2 regions of the Pseudarthrobacter sp. RHLT1-30-1 genome follow, and region 2 is predicted to be linked to the other one. Evidence: predicted binding sites of a transcription regulator. Region 2 holds the regulator's gene; the other holds the start of a gene.

Region 1 (8,003 bases), on a different contig from region 2:
CCCGACTGCTCGTAGATGCGTTCCTTGGCAGCCTTGGAGACGTAGTAGCGGAAGGTGCTCCGATCACAATTAACGATGGACAGCACTACGGCCCTGGCCACGCCGGCGTCCTGGGCTGCGGCGAGCAGCCGGGCGCCGCTGTCGGCGAAGTTCTTCAAAGCCCTGCCGGAGCGTCCCTCCAAACAGTCGATCACGACGTCGGCCCCGGCCAGCGCCGCGGCCAGCCCCTCCCCCGTGGAGACGTCGGCCGCGAAGTACTCCGCACCCTCGGTCCGGACCAGCGCCCCGGCGGGCGGCGGATGCCGGCTGAGAACTGCGACCTCGTGCCCGGCCGCGACCGCCTGCCTCACGACTTCACGGCCCACCTGGCCGGTTCCTCCGGCAACGCAAATTCGTGTCATGCCCTGAGGCTACCGGCCTGAGCGCCTGAATGCTCCCCGCCGGACCGCAGCCGCGCGCTCCGGCGGACGCAAAAGCCCCGGGGCGCCATGGCGGCCCGGGGCTTTGCAGGGATGTGGCTTAGGCGCGGCGCCGCTGCAGGACGTCGTCCAGGTTGCTCAGGGCGCTTTGCGCTTTGCCCAGTGGTTTCGGGTCGCTGTCCGCGCTGGGGCTGCCGGCCGGTGTCTGCGACAGGCCCTGCTTGAGCGAGGGTTTTCCGACGGCCTTGGGGGCTTCCGGCAGGTCGAGAGGCTGGGGTGCTGCCCGCTCGGCCTTCGCGGCTTCCACGTAGGTGGGCTTGGGGACCTCTACCGGTTCCCAGCTGGATCCTTCAGCACTCCCGAAGTCCTGCGTGCCGCGGACGGAAGTGTCGCCGGAGGCCACGGCTTCCGCCAGGGCTGCCTGGCGGAGTTCCTGGGCGGTCAGCGGCCTGGGTGCCGGCCGGCGTTCTGCTGTCTCTGCCTGGGCGTCGAAGAGCGGGCTTTCGGCCCGTTCCCGGGGCTCCTCCACCGGTTCCCGCAGCGGCATGCGCTCGGGGGCGGACCGGGCCGGTCGTGCCGGTGCGCTCATGGCATCGCGGAACGCGGCGTTGAGGCGGCGGCGGCGGTCCCGGACCGCTAGCCAGCGGAGGGTGAAGACTGCGGCCACGGTGGTAAGCAGCGCGACGACGGGCAGCCAGACCGAACCGAGGCCGAAGATTCGCAGGGCTGCCGACACGACACCAGTCAGCAGCGAGAGCAGACCGGCCAGCGCTAGTGCCAGCCTGCCGTAACGGATCTTGAAAGCCGGAACGGGAGCTGAAGGCTTGGCGCCGCCGTCGAGCATGGTGGCCCCCGAGACGGACGGAGTGCGCTGGGTACTGGTCATGGGTTTCTCCTGCTGGGTCGCCATCTTCATGACGTTCCCGGCTTGCGGGGCTGTTGTTTCAAAATCGATGACGTCCGCCGCGAGCTCGCCCACAGGCTGCAGGTGGTGGCGTCCGTTCCGGAGAATGTAGGGTGCAACCCACACAATCCAGAGCGCAACAGCAATGACAAGGATCACAGAGCTGCTAAGGGGGAAGTCCACATCAAAACCGTATGAGCAATGCGCGGCGCGGCGCCGCATTGTCCCCGGTGTGTCGCGGCGGGAACTCACTATTGACTGGATTTAGTACGAAAGCGCTGGTCAGGAGGGCCCGGGGGCTCACTCCGGACGGCTCTGTTGCCACCGCGCCAGCAGCCCTTCCGGAACCTCTTCTGCGGTCAGCGCAAAGGTCCGGTGATCTGCCCACTCGCCGTTGATATGGAGAAACCGCGGCCGGTAACCTTCGTCACGAAAACCTAATTTCTCGACCACCCGCAGGCTGGGACCGTTTTCTGGGCGGATGTTGATCTCCATCCGGTGCAGCCCGAGGGTCTGGAAACAATAGTCCGTCACCAGCGCCACGGCAGCCGGGGCAATGCCCCGGCCGGCCCGGCCCTTGTCCACCCAGTAACCCAGGGTTGCCATCATTGCCGAGCCCCACACAATGGAGGACACGGTCAGTTGTCCCACGATCACAGGATCCCGGAAGCCCGGGGTCCGCTCGGTGATCAGAAAAGGGAGGGCCGTCGCCAGGGCCGCCTGGGACTTGAGGGAGCGCACCATCGCGCGATAGTCGGGAAGCCCGCCCCCGGGATCAGGGTTGGACGCTTCCCAGGGGGCGAGCCACTCCTGATTGCGGGAGCGGACGTCGGTCCACTCTTTGCGGTCCCGGTACCGAATGGGACGCAACACGAGGTCGCCGCTTTCCAGCGTGACCGGCCAGCTGAAGCCGCCCGCCACCGGAACTACTTGGTCAGGCTGGGAGCGAGGCTCGAAGCGAATCCCGGCAGCCATTCCCGCAGGCCGGGGCCCAAGTCCTCGCTGTCGCAGGCGAGCTGGACACAAGCCTTGAGGTAGCTGAGCTTGTCACCGGTATCGTAGCGGCGGCCTCGGAAGACCACGCCGTACACGCCATGGCCTTCTTTGTCGCCGGCGGCGAGTTCCTGCAGCGCGTCGGTGAGCTGGATTTCGCCGCCGCGTCCGGGCTCAGTGTGTTCCAGCACCTCAAAGACCGCGGGGTGGAGAACATACCGGCCGATGATGGCGAGGTTGGACGGGGCGTCTTTGACGTCGGGCTTCTCGACGAGGTGCTTGATCCGGACGTATTCTTCGCCATCGATCGACTCGATGTCGGCGCAGCCGTAGGCGCTGATCTCGGAGGGCTCGACCTCAATCAAGGCAATCACCGATCCCCCGGTCTTCGCCTGGACCTCGATCATGGTGCTGAGCAGTTCGTCCCGGGCGTCGATCAGGTCATCACCCAGCAGGACAGCGAACGGCTCGTAGCCCACGTGCTGCTTTGCGCGGAGGACGGCGTGGCCCAGGCCCATCGGATCGCCCTGGCGGACGTAGTGGATGTCGCCAAGGTTGCTGGCGGCCTGAATGGATTCCAGCTTGGCGGTGTCGCCCTTGGCGGCCAGCGTGGCTTCCAGGGTGGGGACGCGGTCGAAGTGGTCTTCCAGCGCGCGCTTGCTGCGTCCGGTGATCATCAGGATGTCGTTGAGCCCGACCTTGACGGCTTCCTCCACGACGTACTGGATGGCCGGCTTGTCGACGACGGGCAGCATTTCCTTGGGCATCGCCTTCGTGGCCGGAAGGAATCTGGTTCCGAGGCCGGCTGCGGGAATGACGGCCTTGCGGACGGGAGCGTTGGGTGTAGTCACTCGTCTAATCTAACGGAGGGACCAAACATTGCGTAATCATTCGGGTCGTCCGGGACCGCTGCTCCCCGGGCCCCGTCACATCATTCGAAAGGACGGGTCATTATGGCGTCGAAGGAAGAGATCCGGGCCAGTCATCGGGCCAGGCGTGCCGCGTTGACACGGGCTTCGCTGGACGGCGCCGGGGCCGGCATCGCCCGGCATGGACTCGCTTGGGCGTCGGGACTTACCGGTGGCGGCCGGGGCACCTTCGCGGCCTACCTTGGCGTGGGTGCAGAGCCTCCCACGCTTCCGTTGCTGGCAGCTTTGCACGGGGCGGGGCACCGGATCCTGCTGCCGGTCTGCGAACCCGATCTGGTGCTGAGCTGGGTGTACTGGACGCCTGACTCCGAATTCGCGCGCAGCCGCTACGCTCCGATCCAGGAGCCCGCAGGGGAACGCCACGACACCATTGTCATGAAACACACCGCCGGCATCTTTCTGCCGGCCACCGCTGTCGACTTTTCCGGCAACCGGATCGGACAGGGCGGCGGCTACTACGACACGTTTCTGGCTGCTTTGGCGGATGTCATTCCTGCCAGGACCGGGGCGCCCGACGGCGGGCCGTTGCCTTCCCTGCCAACCGCCGCCATCGTGTACGACTCAGAGGTGCTGCCCGCCGGCAGCATCCCGGCACAGTCTTACGACCGGAAGGTGGCGGCCGCCCTGACCCCGGGGGGTTTGCTGCGGCTGCAGCCATAGGGCTCGTGGGGCCCCCTGGCCGGGGTGATAGAATTAGCACTCAGGCCCTGCGACTGCTAAGGGAAGGATCCGCCGGTCACCAGATCGGCAGCGATCCTGACCGGACAGCCCGGGACCTGCTCGTTTGTCCCAGAGGAGGATTTCCAGTGCCCACGTATGCATACGCCTGCAAGGACTGCAGCCACGCCTTCGAGATTGTGCAGTCGTTCACCGACAGCTCCCTCACGTCCTGCCCCGAGTGCCAGGGGACGCTTCGCAAAAAGTTCAACAGCGTCGGCGTCGTCTTCAAGGGTTCCGGGTTCTACCGGAACGACTCCCGCGACGCCAAGGGCAGCACAGTCTCGCCGGCTCCGGCTCCCGCGCCGGCAGCAACTCCCGCACCCGCCGCCGCTTCCGCCAGCTAGGCGAATTCTTCGGGGTCCGCTTCCGCAAACCCGGTACACGCGGTAACGGCGGCATTTCCGCCAGCCAGGACTGCCTTCAAGGCGCTCGGTCTCGGTGGTTTTCCACATAGCCGAAACCGCGTCCGCAAAGTGTCCGCTTCAGGCCTAGCCTCGCAGTATGGCCACACTTTCAGCGTCCGGGCCGCCCTTTGGCATCATCCCCACGGCTTCCGTTCTTATCCTCTTTCGCGGCGCCTTGCGACCTCCATCGGTCCTTGGCATTGGGCGTTCCGTAAAGCGCCGCCCACGACGGCCCCACTCCGGAAGCCCTCCGCACGGACCTGGACGCACCGTCCGGCCGCCTTACCGGAGGCGGCTGGGCCGGTGGCTGACCCGGCACCGACGGCTGGCGGTGGCACTACTGCTATGCGTGGCCGCCGGTCTCACGGTGCAGGAGCTGACGCCGGCCCCTGCTGACACCGTCCCTGCCCTCGCCGCGGCACGGGACCTTCCAGCAGGAAAGACACTCGCCCCGGACGACCTGAGCGTACTGAAGGTCCCCCGCGGACTCGTTCCGGCGGGCAGCTATGAGAGCACCGAATCCCTGCAGGGTCAGCAACTGGCCGTGGGCTTGCGCAAAGGCCAACTGCTCTCCGAATCCCAGCTCCTGGGACCAGGCCTGCTGGCGGGAAGCCCTCCCGGATCCGCTGCCGTGCCGCTCCGGATGGCGGATCCCGCTTCAATCCAGCTGCTCTCCCCGGGACAGCTCGTCAACGTGGTGCTGACGAATGGCAGCGGCTTTGACCAGCCCGCAGCCTCCCAGCTGCTGGCGGCCGCGGTGCCGGTGCTGTGGACCTCCGGGCACGGCGATGGGGCGGGCCCCTGGCTGGCGACCGGGGAGACCGACGGACTTCTGGTCGTGGCTGCTGACGCCGAACAGGCGCGTCGTCTCGCCGGTGCCTCCACGCAGGGAAAGCTGTTCTTCGTTCTAGTGGGGGCCGCCCCCGGTTAGGAGGTTCGCCCGGTCACGAGGTTCCGCCCCCCCGGCGCGGTGCGCGGCCCGGATGGTCCTAGCCCCAGTGCGGGGGCTTTTGTTCCTGCAGCCAGGAGTCGTGGTCGTAGCCGCCGGGCTCGTCGCCCCAGCGCCGCGGATCGTCTTCGGCGGCCTTGTTCGGCAGGACACCGGCCGGGACCGCCGCCGGTGTTGCCCCCAGGGGTGCTCCGTCCTGGCCGTCCTGGCTGCCCCGGCGGGATTCGCCGCTGTTCTGCGATTCGCCGTTGTTCCGGGTGCCACCGTCCGCGTTCATGCCTCCGGCCTCCTTACTGCCCTGATCTGTTCTGTCGTGTTCCGCGCTGACCGGCGTACCGTGCGGATCTCCGGACGGGACCGGCCCCGCCGAGGCCTGCGCTGCATTGACGGCCAGGTTCTCAACGTCGTCGTCGAAGAAACCCGGTGACGCCGGCTTCCGGTGCGAGGCGGTCGGTTTCTCCAGGCCAAGGTATCCGCCGATGCGGTCGGCGCAGGCCGAAGGATCGGTGAAGACCTCTATTGTCCATAGTGGCATGTAGCGCCAGCCGAGTCGCTCCAGGAGCTGCGGGCGGAGCCTGCTGCGTTCACGGACAGTCAGCCGGCGGTACTGCTCGGTGCCGTCGGACTCGATCGCCACCGGCCGGGGAATCTCGGCGTCGTCCTGCCCGAGCGTGCTCAGAGGATCGGCGGCGGCCACCATGTTCAGGGCGCCGTCGTACTGGTGCCAGACCCGGGCACCCCTGGCCCGCAGCCGGTCACCGAGGTCCGCCACGAGCGGGTCAGCTCCGAGGGCCTGTTCGCTGGCCGCCGCCCGCGATGCCGGGCTGCCGAGATCGGAGTTGCCCGCGATTTCGCGGTCCAGAAGCTCGTAGAAGTCGACCGCGCCGTGGCTCAGCCGGGTCACGTCCAGATCTTCGGGACGGAAACAGCTCAGCACGTGCAGGGAACGGCGTGCCCTGGTCATGGCGAGGGCGAATTTGGCCCGCCCGCCCTCCGCGGACAGCGGGCCCAGGTTGTGCAGCGCGCGTCCGTGCGGTGTGCGGCCGTAGCCGGGCGAGAAGATCACGTGGTCGCGGACCAAACCCTGGGCGCGTTCCAGGTCCACCACCCGGAAGGACTCGTCGCCGGCGGTGAAGAAGCTGGCCAGCAGCGGGTAGTTCGGCAGCTGCAGCCGGATGGACTCGCCGATCCGCGCGGCATGCCGGAGGCTGCCCGTGACGACAGCCAGCGACGTGCGTGGCCGAAGCCGGGCGTGCTCGAAGACGAGCTCCACTGCCCGGTTCACTTCGGCGACCACCGATTCGACGCCGTCCTGGTCTGCGCTGGGCAGTCCGGTGCCGTCGGGCAGGTATTCCACCGTCAGGGCGCGGTCCAGCCCGGTGGCGGACTGGCCTTCCGGCAGGCGGCGCAGTCCGCCGTCGTAAAAGCTCCGGCTCAGCTGGCGCACGAGGTCTTCATCAACGGCGCGGTAGATGGTCCGCAGGTGCCAGGCGGGCAACACGGCGGCCAGCGCCTTGAAGGCGCTCTCCACCCCCTGGTGGGAGCTCTCGCCGGCGGCAAGCCGTTCCACACTGACCGTGAAGGTCCGCGGGCTGGCGATCCGGTCGTCGCCGAAGGCGATGACCTGACGGGCGCGGGCGATGGCCGGCAGGACGGCCTGCAGCGAAGTTGCCTCGGCATCGAGGATGACCACGGCGTCGAACCGCTGCTCCACCGGCAAAACCGCGGTCAGGAGATACGGGCTGACCGACCATACCGGCACCAGCATCGGCAGCAGTTCCGCGGCCTGGCCTGACAGGGCTGAAAGCGTCACCCGGCCGTCCTTGAGCAGGCTGCGCAGCAGCTCGGCCGGGCGCGGGTGCTCGGCGACTGCCGCCCGCCAGCGTTCGGCAAGCGTCCAACGCAGGCGGGCCGCACCGCTGGCGATGTGGGCGTTGTCCGCGAGACGGTACTCGGCTTCCAGCTGACGCAGGGCGTCGCCGTCGGACATGGCCAGGTAGTCGTCCCCACTGATCATGGCTTCCAGCGCCGACTGCCACCAGGCGAGCTCGAGTTCGGCCGCCACCGATTCGGCGGGCACCTCGCGCCGGGCAAGGTCGGAGAGGAGTTCGCCGAGGCCGTGCTCGCGCATGTCCTCCACGAGAAGCGTCCGCTCCGGCAGGGTTTCGAGTGTCCCGGTGTCCGCCACCAGCCGTCCCAGGCGTTCCATGAGTTCTTCGTAGGGGGTGCGGTGCAACTCGCCGCCTGCCGCGGTGTGCCGGACAGCCTGGCCCAGCTCGGCCAGCTCAGATTCCAGTTCGCGGTACAGGGAAATGATTTCTCCGAGGCCGGACGGGACCGCCGGATGGCGCTGCGTCGTGGCGTAGTCGGACCATGCTGACCGCTGCTCCTGCACCAGCGCGAGGGAGCTGTGCAGGTCGGCGATGTGGACGCCCGGCCGAACGTATTCCTTCGCAACCCTGCGCAGGCGGGAGCGCTGCATGGACGGCATCTCAATGTTCCGTTCGCGCCGCCAGGAGGATGCGGCGGTGGCGGAGATCAGGTCGTGGACCGGACGGTCGAAGATGTCCGGGGTGAACTTGTCGAGGCTTTCGCGCACCGCGACCAGCAGCTCGATCTGGTCGCCCCACTCGGCAAACGTGCGGCCCAGTCGGATCTCGGCGTGTTCGGCGACGCCGTTCATTA
Region 2 (8,003 bases):
GTCACCTACGTGCGTGTGGTCGACGGCATGCTGCACCCCCGCGAACGCATCCAGATGATGTCCACCCGCGCCACCCATGAACTCCTGGAAATCGGTGTCAGCTCCCCGGAGCCCACCCCCTCCAAGGGCCTCGGCGTCGGCGAGGTGGGCTACCTCATCACCGGTGTGAAGGACGTCCGGCTCTCCAAGGTCGGCGACACCGTCACCAACCTGGCCAAGCCCGCCACCCAGTCCCTGCCCGGCTACGCCGACGCCAAGCCGATGGTGTTCTCCGGCCTGTACCCGCTGGACGGCACGGACTACCCGGTGCTCCGCGATGCGCTGGAAAAACTGATGCTGAACGACGCCGCACTGGTGTACGAGCCGGAGACGTCCGCCGCGCTGGGCTTCGGCTTCCGCGTGGGTTTCCTGGGCCTGCTGCACCTGGAAATCACCCGGGAGCGGCTCGAACGCGAATACAACCTGGACCTGATCTCCACCGCCCCGAACGTGGAGTACGAGGTGACCCTGGAGGACAAGAAGGTCGTCCACGTCACCAACCCCAGCGAATACCCCACCGGCAAGATCGCCGAGGTCCGCGAGCCGATGGTTTCCGCCACCATCCTGGCGCCGAACGAATTTGTCGGCGCCATCATGGAGCTGTGCCAGAGCCGGCGCGGCGTCATGGGCGGCATGGACTATCTCTCCGAGGACCGGGTGGAAATCCGATACCGCCTGCCGCTGGCCGAGATCGTCTTCGACTTCTTCGACATCCTCAAATCCAAGACCCGCGGCTACGGCTCGCTGGACTGGAAGGCCGACGGCGAGCAGGTCGCCGATCTGGTCAAGGTCGACATCATGCTCCAGGGCGAGCAGGTGGATGCCTTCTCCGCCATCACCCACCGCGACAAGGCGTACGCCTACGGCGTGATGATGACAGGCAAGCTGCGCGAACTGATTCCGCGCCAGCAGTTCGAGGTGCCCATCCAGGCCGCCATTGGCTCCCGGATCATCGCCCGGGAAAGCATCCGCGCCATCCGTAAGGACGTGCTCGCCAAGTGCTACGGCGGTGACATCACCCGAAAGCGCAAACTCCTGGAAAAGCAGAAGGAGGGCAAGAAGCGCATGAAGATGGTGGGCCGCGTCGAGGTCCCGCAGGAAGCCTTCATCGCCGCCCTCACCACGGACGAGTCCAAGGACAAGGCCAAGAAGTAGCGGTGCTGGTGAAGGAAGTAGCGGTGCTGGTGAAGACTGTCCCGATGCAGGCCGGCAGGACCCGTGCCTAGCGCCCTGCCGCTGGGTGACCCGGCCCCGCCCGACGGTCTGCTGCCCGGCCAGGCACTCGACGGTGCCGCGGCCCGCGCCTTTGGGCTCTATGTGCACATCCCGTTCTGCGCTGTGCGCTGCGGCTACTGCGACTTCAACACCTACACCGCCACGGAGCTCGGCGGCGGGGCGTCCCAGGACGCGTACGCCGCCACGGCGGTCGCGGAAATCGACTTCGCGGCCGTTGCCCTGAAGAACAGCGGTGTGCCGGCACGACCGCTCAGCACGGTATTTTTTGGCGGCGGAACACCCACACTGCTTCCGGCCGACGACCTTGCCCGCATCCTCACCGCCGCCGTTGCAGCCTGGGGACTCGAGCCCGGCGCCGAGGTCACCACGGAAGCGAACCCGGACTCGGTCACCCCCGAATCCCTGCAGCTTCTGGCGGACGCGGGCTTCACCAGGGTGTCTTTTGGGATGCAGTCGGCGGTGCCGCACGTCCTGAAGGTCCTGGACCGGACGCACACCCCAAGCCGGGTGCCCGAGGCGGTCCGGTGGGCCAGGGAGGCGGGCCTCGCTGTCAGCCTCGACCTGATCTACGGGACGCCGGGGGAGTCACTGGCCGACTGGCGTTATTCGCTCGAGACGGCGCTGTCCTACGGCCCGGACCACATCAGCGCCTACGCACTGATTGTCGAGGAGGGCACCAAACTCGCCGCGCAGATCCGCCGGGGCGAGGTCCCGGGAATCGACGACGACGACCACGCCGCCAAGTACGAACTCGCCGACGAGCTTATCTCGGCGGCGGGTTTGTCCTGGTACGAGGTCAGCAACTGGGCCCGCACCCCCGGGCAGGCATGCCGCCACAACCTCGCATACTGGCGCGGCGACGACTGGTGGGGGATCGGCCCCGGTGCGCACTCGCACGTGGGAGGTGTGCGCTGGTGGAACGTCAAGCACCCCGTCGCCTACGCGAACCGGCTGGACGCCGGCCTCTCGCCGGCTGCCGGCCGGGAAACTCTCGATTCGGAAACCCGGAATGTCGAGCGCGTAATGCTGGAAGCCCGCCTGAACTCCGGGCTGGAGATCGCCAGTCTCGGCGGCCTGGGCGACACCGGGCGGCATGCTGTCGCGGGACTTATCGCGGACGGACTCGTGGATCCGGCCTCAGCCTTCCGGGGCAGGCTGGTCCTGACGCTCAAGGGCCGGCTGCTCGCCGACGCCGTGGTCCGCAGGATCCTGCCGGACTGAGCCGAAAAAGCCGGCCGCTGCCCCTGGGGGCAGCGGCCGGCTTTCCTATTTGGGACCGGGTTCTTAGGCGCCGCGGGGATGCCGCCCTACTTGATCCAGCGGAGGTTGAATTCGTAGCGGTGCGGCTGGCCGCGATTGACGTGGATGCCGGCCGCGACCGAGAAGCAGGTCACGGCGATCCAGATGACCGTGGCGAGGACCGCGAAAATGTTCCCCACAAACGGTACAAAGACCAGCAGGTTGCACAGCACGGCCGCAGCGGTGGGGGGCAGCGTGAAGTTCAGGGCCTCTTTGGACTCCTGCGCCGTGAACGGGCCCCGGTCCTTGAAGATCAGGTAGATCAACAACGCGGGCACACAGCCCAGGATGCCGCCGAAGTGGGCCAGTGTGGCCCATTGCCGGTCCTCGTTTGCCGTCAGCGGCAGGGCATTTGCCGGAACGCCATGGTACGGAGGCTGGCCATGGCCGGCCTGGTTGCCAGCGTGTTCGCGTGCGTCGTCTGCCACGGTGTCGTCCTTCAGATTGCGGGGGTGCATTGGTGCTTTGACTTGCAGGGCTGCGCCGGGAGCACAACCGCCCTACCAAGAATACGTGCTTGGGCACCAAAACGCCGATCGGCCCGCTGGCGGCGGCCCGTGCGGCGCGGGCTACAAGAGACGGGCGCGGCTACTACGGAACCGTGAGGAAATCGATGACCTCTTCGACCCGGCCCAGCAGGGAGGGCTCCAGATCCGCATAACTGCGCACCGCGCCGAGGAGCTTCTGCCAGCCCAGGCCGATATCCTCCTTGGTGCTGTGTGGCCAGCCGAAGGCCGTCAGGATGCCGGTCTTCCAGTCCACCCCGCGCGGAATAACCGGCCACTTCTCGATCCCCAGCACCGACGGCCTTATCGCCTGCCAGACATCCACATAAGGATGGCCCACAATCAGCACGTTCCCGGCCGCTCCGGGGGAGGCCATCACGGCGTCGGCGATCCGGGATTCCTTGGAATTCGGCACCAGATGGTCCACCAGAACGCCCAGCCGGCGTCCCGGGCCGGGCCGGAAGGCGGCAACGGCTCCGGCGAGGTCGTCAATGCCGTGCAACGGCTCGACGACGATGCCCTCCACCCTCAGATCGTCGCCCCAGACCCTCTCCACCAGTTCGGCGTCGTGCTTGCCCTCCACCCAGATCCGGCTGGCCTTCGCCACCTGGGCCCGCTGGCCCTGGACCCGGACCGAGCCGGAGGCCGTGCGGATTCCTGCCGCCGGCGCTGCGGCGCGCGGCGCCGGAGGCATCAGCCGGATCGGCTGGCCTTCCAGCAGGAAGCCGAAGCCGAGCCGAAACGACCGGGACTTGCCGCGCCGGTCCTCAAGGGCGACGACGTGCATCCCGCCGGACTTCTCCACCTGCGTCACCGCGCCGACCCAGCCGGACTGGACCTCTTCGAGCACCATTCCGCGCTCCACCGGCACTTCCGGCAGCTGCGTCTTGGCGGGCGCGGAGAGGTCCTGCGGACCCCAGTTCTGGTACGACATCGGTCACACAGTCCTTTGCACTCGGATGGCTGCGGGCGGGCTGTGCCCGAAAACACCAGCCCCGGAAAGAACGCCCGGAGCGAATCCAATGCTAACAACGCGGCGACTCATATTAGACTGGTTAGCACTTAGGCATGTCGAGTGCTAACCCGGCGGCCCGCAAAAGCCGGCTCACGGCGGCATCGGATCCGGACAGTCGATTGGAGGTGGGGCATGAGCGAACCGCGCAAACTTGAAGTGCTGCGCGCCATCGTGGAGGACTACGTCCATTCACGGGAACCTGTCGGCTCCAAGGCCCTGGTCGAGCGGCACCACCTGGGCGTGTCCAGCGCCACAATCCGCAATGACATGGCGGCCCTGGAAGATGACGGGCTGATCACCGCGCCGCATACCAGCGCCGGGCGGATTCCCACAGACAAGGGCTACCGGCTCTTCGTGGACCAGATTTCGGCCGTAAAGCCGCTCTCGCCGGCGGAACGCCGCGCCATCCAGGCCCTGCTTGAGGGCTCCGACGACCTCGACGACGTGCTGGACCGGACCGTGCGGCTGCTCTCGCAGCTGACACACCAGGTCGCCGTGGTGCAGTACCCGCACCTGAGCAGGGCCAAGGTGCGGCACATCGAATTCGTCCTGCTGGCGCCGCGCAAGGTGCTGGCAGTGTTGATCGCCGACACCGGCAAGGTCGAACAGCGGGTCATCGACGTCGGGCAGGACCTCTCCGAGGAGGCGCTGTCCGAGCTGCGGACGCGTTTCCTCGGAACCTTGTCCGGGACGTCCCTGAACCAGTTGCCGCAGTCACTGAATTCCGTGATTGTCACCTGCCCGCCCTCGCGGCGGGCCGACGCCCAGGCCTTGGCCCGCGGCCTGGAGGCACTGGCAGCCAGCAGCCGCGAGGAGCGGATGGTCATGGCCGGAACAGCCAACCTGGCCCGCTCCAACGTCGACTTCCCGCTCAGCATTGGCCCGGTCCTCGAGGCCCTTGAGGAACAAGTGGTCATGCTCCGCCTGCTCGGGGACATGGCCGCGGACCCGCGGGGTGTCACGGTCAGCATTGGCCGGGAGAACCCGTACGACGGGCTCGCCGAGGCCTCGGTGGTCGCGACCGGCTACGGCCCGGACGCGACCGCAAAGGTCGGGGTCCTTGGACCCACCCGGATGGACTACCCCACCACCATGGCCGCGGTCCGGGCCGTGGCCCGCTACCTGTCCAGGATTCTCGGCCCGTGACGGACCGCAACCCGTCCGGCACCCGCACGGGCGCGCCGGACCCCAACCAGACTTCTTGCCACTAACCGGCAGTACAACCAGGAAGAGATACAAACTTTGAGCAGCCATTACGACGTTCTTGGAGTCTCCCGCGAAGCCACGGGCGAAGAGATCAAGAAGGCCTACCGCAAACTGGCACGCAACCTCCACCCGGACGTTAATCCCGGGGACGACGCCTCGGACCGCTTCAAGGCCGTCACGCACGCCTACGAGGTTCTTTCCGATCCGCAGAAACGCCGGGTCTACGACACCACGGGCAACGAGAACGGCACTGACAACGGCTTCGGCGGCGGCAGTTACTCCGGGCAGGGCTTCGCGTTCCAGGACATTTTCGAGACGTTCTTCGGCGCCGGCGGCCAGACCGGACCGGCCTCCCGCGTCCGCCGCGGACAGGACGCCCTGATCAGCGTCCGGATCGACCTCCGCGACGCCGTTTTCGGCGTCAACAAAAAAATTGAAGTCGAAACGGCCGTCACCTGCCCCACCTGTGAGGGCTCCTGCTGCCGTGAAGGCAGCCACCCGGAACGTTGTGACATCTGCGGCGGCAGCGGCCAGGTCCAGCGCGCCGTGCGTTCCATCCTCGGCCAGGTCATGACGACTGCCCCCTGCGGTTCCTGCGCGGGCTTCGGCACCGTCATCAAAGACCCCTGCAACGAATGCGCCGGCCAGGGCCGGATCCGCAGCCGCCGCTCGCTGACGGTCAAGGTGCCCGCCGGTGTGGCCACCGGCACCCGCATTCAGCTCTCCGGCCAGGGCGAGGCAGGACCGGCCGGCGGACCCGCCGGCGACCTCTTCGTGGAAATCCGGGTCAACAACGACGCCACCTATGTCCGCGACGGCGATGACCTCCATGCCAGCCTCAACATCCCGATGACGGCTGCCGCATTGGGAACCGAACTCACCCTCGACACCTTCGACGGCCAGCAGGAGATCGACGTCAAGGCCGGCACCCAGTCCGGCGAGGTCATCACCCTCCGCGGGCTGGGCGTCACCCACTTGCGCGGCTACGGCCGTGGCGACCTTAAGGTCCACCTGCAGGTTGACACCCCCGCAAAGCTCGACGCCGCCCAGGAGGACCTGCTCCGCCAGCTCGCCAAGCTGCGTGGCGAACAGTTCACCGAAGGAAAGCTCGCCGGCACCGGCGGGGTCTTCTCGAAGCTGCGGGACCGGCTCGGTAACCTGTAGCGGTGAGCAACCCGGTTTTCTTCACCGCCCCCGGCACCCTGGACGGGCTCGTCCCCGGCGCCGTGTTTGTCCTTGACGGACCCGAGGCCCGCCACGCGGTCACGGTGAAGCGTCTTGCCGTGGGGGAGGCGGTGGATATCGCCGACGGCGCCGGGAAGCGGCTTAGCGGTAGTGTCGCCGCCGTCGAGCCCGGCGAGCTGACGGTGGAATGCTCCGCCCTCACCGACGAACCACGGCCCGGGGTCCGGCTCGTCCTGGTCCAGGCCCTCGCCAAAGGCGATCGCGACGAGCTCGCCGCCGAGACTGCCACCGAACTGGGGATCGACGCCGTCATCCCCTGGCAGGCCGAACGGTCAATTGTGCGCTGGAAGGCCGAACGTGCGGCCAGGGCGCACGCGAAGTGGCAGTCGGTCGTCACGGCGGCCGCCAAACAGGCCCGCCGGGCCTGGATCCCGGAGGTCCGTGCCGCCGTCGACGGCGCCGGGCTGCAGGCGGCAGTGGCTGCCGCCGATCTCGCCGTGATCCTGCACGAGGATGCCGTACGCCCGCTGCGTCAGGTCCTGGAAGCCTGGCAGGGTTCCCGCCCGGCCGGCGACGGAGCAGGGAACGGACGCGAGGTGCTGCTGATTGTGGGACCTGAGGGCGGCATCAGCCCGCGGGAAGTCACCAGGCTCTGCGACGCCGGAGCGGTAACGGCCCTGCTGGGGCACCATGTGCTGCGCTCCTCGACGGCCGGACCCGCGGCGACGGTCCTGGCGAGCGACATCCTGGGCCGCTGGTAGCCCGTAACATCCAGCCGGCACCGCGGAAGCTGCGCGGGTCTGGGGAGTGCGGCCAATGAGCCGCTAATTAACCGTGAATCCGCGGGTGTCGACGTTCAAATCCCTGGCCGGGTTGCCGTCCTCCAGCTGCGACACCCGGACCTCATAGCTGCCCGGTGCCAGGTTGACCGACAGGCTGAAGGCACCCGACTGTCCGGCCCCAGCCGAGGCCGTCGTTGTCCCGTTCAGGTACGAGGTCTTGACGCTGCCGTCGATCCGCAGGATTTCCCACCGGAGCGTGCCACCGGGAGCCGTGCTGCGGCCGGAGACCTTGACTGCGCCGTCCGCCAGGGAGCTCCCCTCCTGCGGGTCAATGATCCACACCGGGGCGACCATCCCGGCGCTGCGGGCGGTCGGGGAACCCAGCCGGACGTGGTTGAAGGCGACAAAGTCGGTATGCCCGTCCACCAGCACCACGACCTGGATCTGCTGGCCGGCATCGATCAGCCCGGCACTGGCAGCGGCCGCCGTCGCCGTGTAGACGAGCTGCTGTACCGCACGCTCGGCCATGGCGGGATCCACGTTGCTGTTGAACGCGTCCGCCGACAGGTCCACCGTGATGACATTCTTGCCGGAGATCGAGCTTGCCAGCTTCTTAGGGTTCTGCCACGGTGTGAAGAAGTCCGGATCGAGCGGTTTCTGGGACATCATGACCCGAAGCGCCCGGGTGACCGGGTTGTCCTGTTCCGGAACATCGCGGAACTCCCGGTAGAGGAA

What was found. Region 2 encodes HrcA, which represses chaperone genes, less so after heat shock. Its sites were predicted from a motif close to TTNGCACTCGNNNNNNNCGAGTGCNAA; they were not measured.
Region 1: a site for HrcA is predicted at 3,939-3,965, ahead of AC50YM_RS03960 (FmdB family zinc ribbon protein). Genes of this name have one in related genera too.

What each region holds. Positions count from the first base shown of each region.
Region 1 covers NZ_JBWZCG010000003.1:73,479-81,481, forward strand. The annotation lists gene AC50YM_RS03935 (SDR family oxidoreductase) at 1-401, opposite strand, end outside; gene AC50YM_RS03940 (hypothetical protein) at 520-1,506, opposite strand; gene AC50YM_RS03945 (GNAT family N-acetyltransferase) at 1,624-2,244, opposite strand; gene galU (UTP--glucose-1-phosphate uridylyltransferase GalU) at 2,250-3,167, opposite strand; gene AC50YM_RS03955 (5-formyltetrahydrofolate cyclo-ligase) at 3,270-3,905, shown strand; gene AC50YM_RS03960 (FmdB family zinc ribbon protein) at 4,052-4,309, shown strand; gene cpaB (Flp pilus assembly protein CpaB) at 4,701-5,300, shown strand; gene AC50YM_RS03970 (AAA family ATPase) at 5,359-8,003, opposite strand, start outside.
Region 2 covers NZ_JBWZCG010000034.1:8,950-16,952, forward strand. The annotation lists gene lepA (translation elongation factor 4) at 1-1,194, shown strand, start outside; gene hemW (radical SAM family heme chaperone HemW) at 1,258-2,496, shown strand; gene AC50YM_RS18350 (DUF4870 domain-containing protein) at 2,583-3,002, opposite strand; gene AC50YM_RS18355 (DUF3097 domain-containing protein) at 3,166-4,014, opposite strand; gene hrcA (heat-inducible transcriptional repressor HrcA) at 4,228-5,241, shown strand; gene dnaJ (molecular chaperone DnaJ) at 5,338-6,465, shown strand; gene AC50YM_RS18370 (16S rRNA (uracil(1498)-N(3))-methyltransferase) at 6,468-7,247, shown strand; gene AC50YM_RS18375 (GerMN domain-containing protein) at 7,311-8,003, opposite strand, start outside.